DNA from 4 places in the Cellulosimicrobium sp. RS genome. Region 1 is predicted to be linked to each of the others. Evidence: riboswitches for the same ligand, from Rfam matches in the RefSeq annotation. Region 1 holds a riboswitch; each other region holds the start of a gene.
The links. A riboswitch is a leader RNA that binds a small molecule or an ion and turns the genes downstream of it on or off. The one in region 1 is predicted to bind thiamine pyrophosphate.

Region 1 (2,191 bases):
GTGCAGGTGGTCCGCACCGACGGCGGCGAGCGCGGTGGCGGCGCGGGCGTCCATCGTGCGCGGGTCCGCGGCCCGGTTCTCGAGCGCGAACCGCAGCTCGTCGTCGACGCGGGCGAGGCAGAGCTGGTCGCCCGGCCGCTGCTGGACGAGGCCGACGCGCGCGGCGAGCGCCGCCGGGGTCGTGTCGCGCGGGTCGACGCCCGTCACGCGCAGGTCCCCCGCGACGGAGCCCGGCAGCGTGTGGGGCACGACGCCGACGAGCGCACGCAGCAGCGTGGACTTCCCGCAGCCCGAGGGGCCGAGCACGAGCAGCCCGGTGCCCGCGGGGACGGTGAGGGTGAGGTCGTCGAGCACGCGCGTGCCGTCGTGGCCCACGGTGACGGTCAGGCCGGCGGCGGCGACGGCGTCGGGCAGGTCGCCGGGCACGGCGTCCGGCGTGACGTCCGGTGCGGCGGTCGGTGCCTCAGCCACGGCGGTCAGCCCCGATCGCGAAGGCGTCGAGCGCGCCGGTGCGGGCGAGGGCGTCGCCGAGGAGGCGCGCCGCGATCCCGCACAGCACGACGCACGAGACGACCTGCACGCCGAGCCGGAGCATCGCGTAGTCCTGCCCGAGCCAGCCGAAGCGGACCGCGTTGAACGCGTACGTGACGAGCGCCGCGCTGACGCCCGACGCGACGAAGACCCACCAGCCGTAGCGGCGGTACCGGGTGAGGGCGAAGGGGATCTCGGCACCCACGCCCTGGACGAGCCCCACGAGGACGAGCAGCGGGCCGGCGGGCGACGCGAGGAAGACCACCTCGACGAGCGCCGCGAGCGTCTCGGTGAGGATGCCGACGCCCGGCTTGCGCACGATGTACGTCGCGAGCGGGCCGACGACGATCCACGCGCCGGCGAGCACGTTGGCGGCGAGGTCCGCGAGCGGTCCCATCGCGAGCTGGAGCGGGGCCCAGAGCTGCACGAACGCCCAGTAGACGAACCCGAACACGACCCCCAGCACGGCGACGAGGACCGTCTCGTGGAGGGTGAGGCCGCGGCGTCGGGCACGGCTCGGGGGAGCGGCGACGGCGCGGTCCCGGGGGGCGGGCGTGGGACCCACGCCGTCGGGTCGGTCGTCGGGCGTGGCGGTGGGCGGGGTCGCCCGGGGCGGCGTGGTGCGGGGCTCGGTCATGCGGTTCCCTCCGTCGGGCCCCCGGGGCGAGGGGTGCACGACGGCGCGCCACCGCGCCCCGCGCGGACGGCACGCGCGGGGCGCGGGCACGAGCGGGCAGGGGACGGTGACGTCCGCCCTGCTCCCTTCGCTGGTACGAACCAGATCAGGTTCCACGGGTCTGCAGGGGGGACGGGTGTCCGGCCTGCACTCTCAGCGCTCGTGCGCTCCCCGGGGGCGTTCGGCCCGACCCTAGGGCCTGGACGCCCGCCGGACAATCCCGGCGTCTCACCCACCGGGACGCCCGGCCGCCGTGAGAAGGTGACGGCGACGAGGAGCCCGCGCGGACCGGGGACGGGCTCCGACCACGAGGGACGAGGCAGCGCGCATGACCCGAGACAACGATTCCGCCGCGGTCGCAGAGCTGGACCGCCTCGACGAGGCCGTGCGGAGCGCGCCCGCGGGCGACACGTCGGCGCAGATCGCGCTGTGGCGGCAGACGGTGCGCCTCGGCACGTGGTTCTTCATCGCGCGGGGGTCCGAGGACCAGCCCCGTCCGTACGCCGTCGCTGCGGACCAGGGGCCCATGATCTGCCTCTACAGCAGCGCCGCGCGCGCGGACGAGGCGGCCCGGGCGCTCGGTCTGGCGGACGACGAGACAGGCTCCGTGCCGCTGCTCGGGGTACCTGTGCCGGCGGCGATCGACTACGTCGCGTCCTTCGGCGCGGCCGGGGTCGTCGGTGTCGCGCTGGACCACCCGCGCATCGGCCACCACATCCCCCTCGGGAACCTGGCGCTGCTCAAGGCGTGGTCCGCCGACGGCTGACCCGCTCTTGACAGCGCGTTCGAACGTTTGTTCGAATGGCGCGATGCGGTGGGACGGACAGGTGCTCGGCGCGGACGACGGCGCGCTCCCCGGGCTGGAGCGGGTCGGCCTCGTCCGCAGCGTGCGCACGCCCGAGTTCGCGGGCATCACGTTCCACGAGGTCACGGCCAAGAGCGCGCTGTCCAAGGTGCCGGCGATGTCGCGCATGCCGTTCCGGT
Region 2 (2,191 bases), on a different contig from region 1:
CGGTGCGCCGCGACGTCGGCGGGCGCGACCTCGAAGGGCTCGTCGGCGAGCGGCGCGAACTCGGCCCAGCCGTCGGGCAGCGTGACGGAGTCGTCGGCGGGGTACATGTACATCTGGTCGGCGACGTCGGCCTGGAACGTCTCGCTCACGAGGAAGTCGAGGAGCTGCTGCGCGCCCTCGGGGTTCTTCGCGTTCGCGAGCACGCCCGCGTACTCGACCTGGCGGAAGCACGTGTCGAGCAGCGCGCCCGTGGTCGACGCGGAGCCGTCCTCGGTGAGCGTGAACGCGGGCGACGTCGAGTACGACAGCACGAGCGGGCGCGGCCCCGCGCCCTCCGAGCCGGAGAAGTCGACGTAGTACGCGTCGGACCAGCCGTCGACGACCTTCACGCCGTTGGCGCGCAGGTCCGCCCAGTAGTCCTCCCAGCCGTCCTCACCGAACGCCCCGACGGTCGCGAGGAGGAACGCGAGGCCCGGCGACGACGTCGCGGGGTTGGTCACGACGAGGAGGTCCCGGTACTCCGGCTTCGCCAGGTCCTCGAGCGTCACGGGCTCGGGGATCCCCGCGTCGGCGAACCACGCGTGGTCCACGTTGACGCACACGTCACCGAGGTCGACGGCGGTGAGCTCGCCGCCGTCGCCGACCGCGTACGACGCGGCGGACTCCGCGACGTCGGCGGGCGTGTACGGCTCGAGGACGCCCTCGTCGATCGCGCGCGACGCGAAGGTGTTGTCGATCCCGAACACGACGTCGCCGAGGGGCGAGTCCTTCGTGAGGATCAGCTGGTTGACCAGCGCGCCGCCGTCGCCGGGCGCGACCTGCTCGACGGTGAGCCCGCTCTCCTCCTCGAACGCGGCGAGCACGTCGTCGCTCACCGCGAAGGAGTCGTGGGTCACCAGGGTGACCGTGCCCCCGCTGCCCGACGACGCGTCGTCGCCCCCGGCGCCGTCACCACCCGAGCAGGCCGCGAGGGCGAGGAGCGCGAGCGTCGCGCCCACGCCGGTCGCGAGGGCCCGGCCGCGGCGGGCGACGGTGGTCGTGTGCTGCATGTGTCCTCCCTGGACGTTCAGGAGGGGTCCACCGGCCCGACGAGCCGTGCGCCGGGTGGGCGCGACGGACCGCGCGAGCAGGTGATCGAGATTCCCGACTTCCTCCACCGGTGCTAACCGGATCAGGTTCGAGGGTCTGCGGTGGTCCGCACTCTCAGCTCCTCCAGGAGCTCCCCTGTCGTTCACCGCGAGCCTACACCGGCCCCTCACCCGGAGAGTCCCCTGAGAGAACCCTGAGCACCGGCGGCCGCGGACCAGGGACGGTTCGGGGCCCGCCCCCGATGCCTCGGGCAGGCGCGCCGCGGGAGGGTCGGTACGGCCGCCGGGAGCCCCGGCGGCCACCACAGGACGACGCCGCCCGGCGAGCCACGACGCTCCCGCGCAGCGGCACGACGAGAGGACGGACGAGGACGTGACGACGACAGGTGCGGCACGGCGGAGCACCCCGCGCGAGGGCCCGCCCACTGAGGGCACTGAGGGCGCTCAGGGCGCTGCGCGACCCGCGATCGCGACCGCGCGCGGGCTGGTGAAGACGTACGGGCGCGGCGAGGCCGCGGTGCGTGCGCTCGACGGCGTGGACGTGGACGTCGAGACGGGTCGGCTGACGGCGATCATGGGCCCGTCCGGGTCCGGGAAGTCCACGCTCCTGCACTGCCTCGCGGGGCTCGACTCCCCCACGGCGGGGACCGTCGTCGTCGACGGAGAGACCGTCTCCGCGATGAGCGAGCGGCGCCTGACGCGCCTGCGGCGGACGCGCCTGGGGTTCGTCTTCCAGTCGTTCAACCTCGTGCCGACGCTCACGGCGGAGGAGAACATCGTGCTGCCGCTCGCGATCGCCCGGCGGCCCGTCGACCGGGAGTGGTTCGACCGCGTGGTCGACGCCGTGGGCCTGCGCCCTCGGCTGGGGCACCGACCCGCCGAGCTGTCGGGCGGGCAGCAGCAGCGCGTCGCGTGCGCGCGGGCGCTGGTGTCGCGACCCGCGATCGTGCTCGCGGACGAGCCGACGGGGAACCTCGACTCGCGCGCCGCCGCGGAGGTCCTGGGCTTCCTGCGCGCGTCCGTGGACGACCTCGGCCAGTCCGTCGCGATGGTCACGCACGACCCGACCGCGGCGTCGTACGCCCACCGGGTGCTCTTCCTCG
Region 3 (2,191 bases), on a different contig from region 1:
TCGTCCGGGTTCTCCTCGGTGGTGGCCCCGACGACGACCTCCCGGTGCCCGGCGCGCGGGCCGGCAGGCTCGGGGTCGCGCGGCACGACGTACACCGGCCGGCCCTGCACGAGCCCGCGCACGACGTGCTCCAGCGCGAGGTCCGGGCCCGCGTCGAGCCGCAGCGTCTGACCCTTCACCGGCCGCGTGGGCACGACGACGCCCGGCACGTCCGCGAGCAGGGCGCCCGACTGCCAGCCCGCCGCGACGACGACCGCACCCGCGCGGTGGAGCCGGCCCGCGTCGTCGTGCACGCCGACCACGCGCCCGGCATCGAGCGCGAGCCGGGTCGCGGACGCGCGGACGACGCGCGCCCCGGTGGCCGAGCCCGCACCCGCGGTGTCGCGTCCGCCGAGCGCGGCGAGCAGCGCGGCGTGCGTCGCGCGCGGGTCGACGGCGTGGTCCGCGGGGGCCCACGCCGCCCCGGCGACGCGCGGGCCCAGGTACGGCTCGCGTCGGCGCGCGTCGGCGACGGTGAGCTCGTGCGACACGAGACCGTGCGCGGCGTGCAGCGCGAGGACGCGGCGGAGCAGCGCGAGGTCGTCCGCGTCGTAGGCGAGGGTGAGCGTCCCGGCGATCCGCAGCCCGACGTCCACCCCCGTCGCCGCGCGCAGGTCCGCGGCGAACGCCGGCCACGCCGCGGCGGCCGCGAGGTGGAGCCGCAGGGCGGCCTCCTCCCCGAAGTCGGCCTCGGTCACCGGCGCGAGCATCCCCGCGGCGGCATGGGTCGCGCCCGCGCCCGGCGTCGGGTCGAGCACCGTGACGGTCAGGCCCGCGCGCGCCGCGCGCCACGCGACGGCGAGACCCACGATCCCGCCCCCCACGACGACGACGTCACGCGCGCCGTCGGGCACGACGGAGCGACCCGCGGACGGGTGGACGGACAGGCTCATGTGCGCTCCCTTCGCTGGCATGACCCAGATCAGGTTCGACGGTCGGCGGCGACGCCCTCTCAGCCCCGTGCGGGGCTCCCGTGCTGTCGGCCACAGTACCTCCTGCCGTGGGCCCGCCGAGGCTAGGCTCCCGCGGGTGAGCTCCGAGACCTCCACCACCCCGGCCACTCCCGCCCCGTCGGCAGGGGACGCCGCACGCGCCCGGCTCGCCGACGCGCGGCTCTACCTCTGCACGGACGCGCGCGAGGAGCGCGGCGACCTCGAGGACTTCCTGCGGGCGGCGCTCGCGGGCGGGGTGGACGTCGTGCAGCTCCGCGACAAGACGCTCGACGTCGCGCGGGAGCTCGAGCTCCAGGAGCTCGTCGCGCGCGTCGCGACGGAGCACGGCGCGCTGTGGGCCGTGAACGACCGGGCGGACGTGGCGTCGGTCACGGGCGCGCCGGTCGTGCACATGGGCCAGGGCGACCTGCCGGTCCCGGCCGTGCGGGCGCTGCTCGGCGCGGGGCCCGTGCTCGGCCGGTCCACGCACTCGGCCGCGCAGGCGGCCGCGGCGGAGGCCGACCCGGCGGTGGACTACTTCTGCGTGGGTCCGCTGTGGGCGACCCCGACGAAGCCGGGGCGGGCCGCCGTCGGCCTCGACCTGCTGCGGGACGTCGCGGCGACCCGGCCCGCGACGCCCTGGTTCGCGATCGGCGGGATCGACGCGGACCGGCTCGACGCGGTCCTCGACGCGGGCGCGACCCGGATCGTGGTGGTGCGCGCGATCACGGCGGCGAGCGACCCGGAGGCGGCCGCCCGCGCCCTGCGCGAGCGCGTCGCGGCGCGCGCCGAGGTGCCCGCCGACGCCTGAGACGCGGGACGAGCCCCGCCGCACGGCGACTATCCTGGACGGGTGACGTCACCCGCCACCGCTCCCGACACCCCCACCACCGCCGAGGTGGCCTCGACCCCGCGGCCCGTGCTCGTCGTCGACTTCGGCGCCCAGTACGCGCAGCTCATCGCGCGCCGCGTGCGCGAGGCCAAGGTCTACTCCGAGATCGTGCCGCACACCTTCACGGTCGAGCAGATGCTCGCGAAGGACCCGGCCGCGATCATCCTCTCGGGCGGCCCCTCGTCCGTGTACGCGACGGGTGCCCCGTTCGTCGACCCGGCGCTGTTCGAGGCAGGCGTGCCCGTCATGGGCATCTGCTACGGCTTCCAGGCCATGGCGAAGGCCCTCGGCGGCGAGGTCGCCCAGACGGGCCTGCGCGAGTACGGCG
Region 4 (2,191 bases), on a different contig from region 1:
CGAGTTCCTCGCCGCGGCCGGGCCGGTCCCGCTCGTCGGCGCCAAGGTGACCACGCGGCCCGAGGACGCCCCGCCCGCGCAGCGCCTCGCCGTCGCGCGCGCGACGCTCGCCGTGCTCCGCGACGCGCTGGCCGACCTCGACACCGACCGCGGAGCCGACCGCAGGGCCGACCACGCAGCGAGCGGCCCCACGGCCTGAGTGCGTCCCGCGGCCCGGGCTCGGCACGTCGCAGCAGCCCGGGCTCGCCCGGTCGGCCCGGGCTCAGCCCGGCCGCACGGGCGCCGAGCGGTGCAGGTGGTCCACGGGCCCCCGGCCCGTCCCCACCCGCAGCGCGGCGCCGGCACGCAGCGCGCCCGTGAGCCACTCCTTCGCCTCGCGCGCCGCCTCCTCCCAGCTCGCGCGCTGCGGTCGCAGCGCCGCGAGCGCCGCCGAGAGCGAGCACCCCGTGCCGTGGGTGTGGGGCGTGTCGACACGCTCGGCGTCGAACGTCGTGACGGTGACCGCCCCCGGCGCGCGGCCCGTCGTCGGCCCGGGCGCGGGGACGACGAGCGCGTCGGGCGACGTGCGTCCGGTGAGGTGACCTCCCTTGAGCAGCACGACGGCGTCGCTCGCGGTCGCGTACGACGTCGCCTGGTGCAGGGCGTCGTCCCACGTCGTCGCGGGCTCCTGCCCGCCGAGGACGGCGAGCTCGGGCAGGTTCGGCGTGACGACGTCGGCGCGCGCCGCGAGGTCGCGCACGGCCTGCTCGGCACCCGCGTCGAGCAGGCGGTGGCCGGACGTCGCGACCATCACCGGGTCCAGGACGACCCAGGGCCGCGGAGCACCCGTGGCGGCGCGCGCCGCGGCGAGGTCGTCGAGCCACTCCCCGACGGCGCGGGCGTTCGCCTCGTCCGCGACCATGCCGATCTTCACGGCATCGACGTCGACGTCGTCGGACACGGCGTCGAGCTGCGCGCGCAGGAACGCCGGCCCGGGGACGTGCACCGACCGCACGCCGTGGGTGTTCTGCGCGACGAGCGCCGTGGTGACGGCCATGCCGTAGGCGCCGTGCGCGCAGAACGCCTTGAGGTCGGCCTGGATCCCGGCGCCGCCGGTCGGGTCGGTCCCCGCGACGGAGAGGACGCGGGGGCGGGACGGGACCGGGTCGGGCCGACGGCCCGGGTCGGGGCGGCGGTCACGGTCCACGGGGGCGGAGGCCGGGTCGGAGGTGTGCCGAGGCAGGGCGAGCGTCATCGCGCGGACATCCCTTCGCTGGTACGAGCCAGATCAGGTTCGACGGGTCTCATCTCAGCCCCGGTGCGGGGCACCCCGTGTCGCGGGCCATGCTACGCGGCGACCCGTGCGCTTTTCACCCGCCCCGAGGCGTGAGACGACGCGCGTGCACGCGTCTTTCCGGGTATGACGCAGCACGTCGCCCCCGCGACCCGCCCCTTCCTGCCGGACGCGGCCGTCCCGGTCCAGGTGCCCGCCCTCTGCACGACGTTCGACCGCGACGGCCGGCGGGTCGTGCTCACGGGCGTCGTCACGCACGACGCGGGCGGCCTCGTGGCGTTCGAGTACGAGCACCCCGAGCGGGGCCTGTGGCACGTGTGGGTCGACCGGGACACGTGCGTCCCCCTGTGACCCCGTGCCCGGACGCACGGACGCCGCCCGACCGGGGGGTCGGGCGGCGTCGGCCGTGCGGGGTGCGTGCGCTCAGCGGGCGGGGAGCTCTCCCGGCATCGGGTCGTCGGAGCCCCAGCGCGTGACGCGCAGCCGACGGCCGTCGGGACCGGGCAGCGCGACGCCCGCGCGGGCGGCCTCCTGGGCGGCCGCGCGGAGCGACCCGGGCGAGTCGTGCGTCACGCGCACGAACGACCCCGAGAACGCGTCGAGCTCGCCGCGGGCGATCGCGACGACCATCTCGACCGTGCGCTCGACGGGCGTCCACTCCGTGCGGCCCTCGTGCATGACCATGGACGCCGTCATGTCGGTCTGCACGACGCCCGGCGACACCTCGAAGGTCCGCAGCCCGAGCGCGTGGCCCGAGCGGTGGAGGTTCGCCCCGAGACGCAGGAGCGCCGTCTTGCTCGCGTTGTACGCGCTCGCGCCCTCCATGTCGTGCGAGCCCGCGCCGCTGTTGAGGTCGACGACGCGGCCGCCGCCGCGCGCGAGCATCCCGGGGACGACGGCGCGCGCGAGCAGGAACGG

Region 2: it holds a riboswitch for thiamine pyrophosphate, as region 1 does, so the genes downstream of both, ACI769_RS15100 (thiamine ABC transporter substrate binding subunit) here and ACI769_RS13710 (ECF transporter S component) in region 1, are expected to answer to the same signal.
Region 3: it holds a riboswitch for thiamine pyrophosphate, as region 1 does, so the genes downstream of both, thiO (glycine oxidase ThiO) here and ACI769_RS13710 (ECF transporter S component) in region 1, are expected to answer to the same signal.
Region 4: it holds a riboswitch for thiamine pyrophosphate, as region 1 does, so the genes downstream of both, thiD (bifunctional hydroxymethylpyrimidine kinase/phosphomethylpyrimidine kinase) here and ACI769_RS13710 (ECF transporter S component) in region 1, are expected to answer to the same signal.

What each region holds. Positions count from the first base shown of each region.
Region 1 is NZ_JBJXVU010000008.1:136,911-139,101, forward strand. Features, by position in the region: gene ACI769_RS13705 (ABC transporter ATP-binding protein) at 1-471, opposite strand, end outside; gene ACI769_RS13710 (ECF transporter S component) at 464-1,168, opposite strand; TPP riboswitch at 1,272-1,391, opposite strand; gene ACI769_RS13715 (hypothetical protein) at 1,536-1,973, shown strand; gene ACI769_RS13720 (Rv2578c family radical SAM protein) at 2,017-2,191, shown strand, end outside.
Region 2 is NZ_JBJXVU010000009.1:211,729-213,919, reverse strand. Features, by position in the region: gene ACI769_RS15100 (thiamine ABC transporter substrate binding subunit) at 1-1,049, opposite strand, end outside; TPP riboswitch at 1,132-1,236, opposite strand; gene ACI769_RS15095 (ABC transporter ATP-binding protein) at 1,555-2,191, shown strand, end outside.
Region 3 is NZ_JBJXVU010000001.1:45,743-47,933, forward strand. Features, by position in the region: gene thiO (glycine oxidase ThiO) at 1-932, opposite strand, end outside; TPP riboswitch at 922-1,024, opposite strand; gene thiE (thiamine phosphate synthase) at 1,069-1,782, shown strand; gene guaA (glutamine-hydrolyzing GMP synthase) at 1,825-2,191, shown strand, end outside.
Region 4 is NZ_JBJXVU010000001.1:673,121-675,311, reverse strand. Features, by position in the region: gene ACI769_RS03060 (DUF4862 family protein) at 1-199, shown strand, start outside; gene thiD (bifunctional hydroxymethylpyrimidine kinase/phosphomethylpyrimidine kinase) at 263-1,234, opposite strand; TPP riboswitch at 1,228-1,322, opposite strand; gene ACI769_RS03050 (hypothetical protein) at 1,400-1,624, shown strand; gene ACI769_RS03045 (SDR family oxidoreductase) at 1,697-2,191, opposite strand, start outside.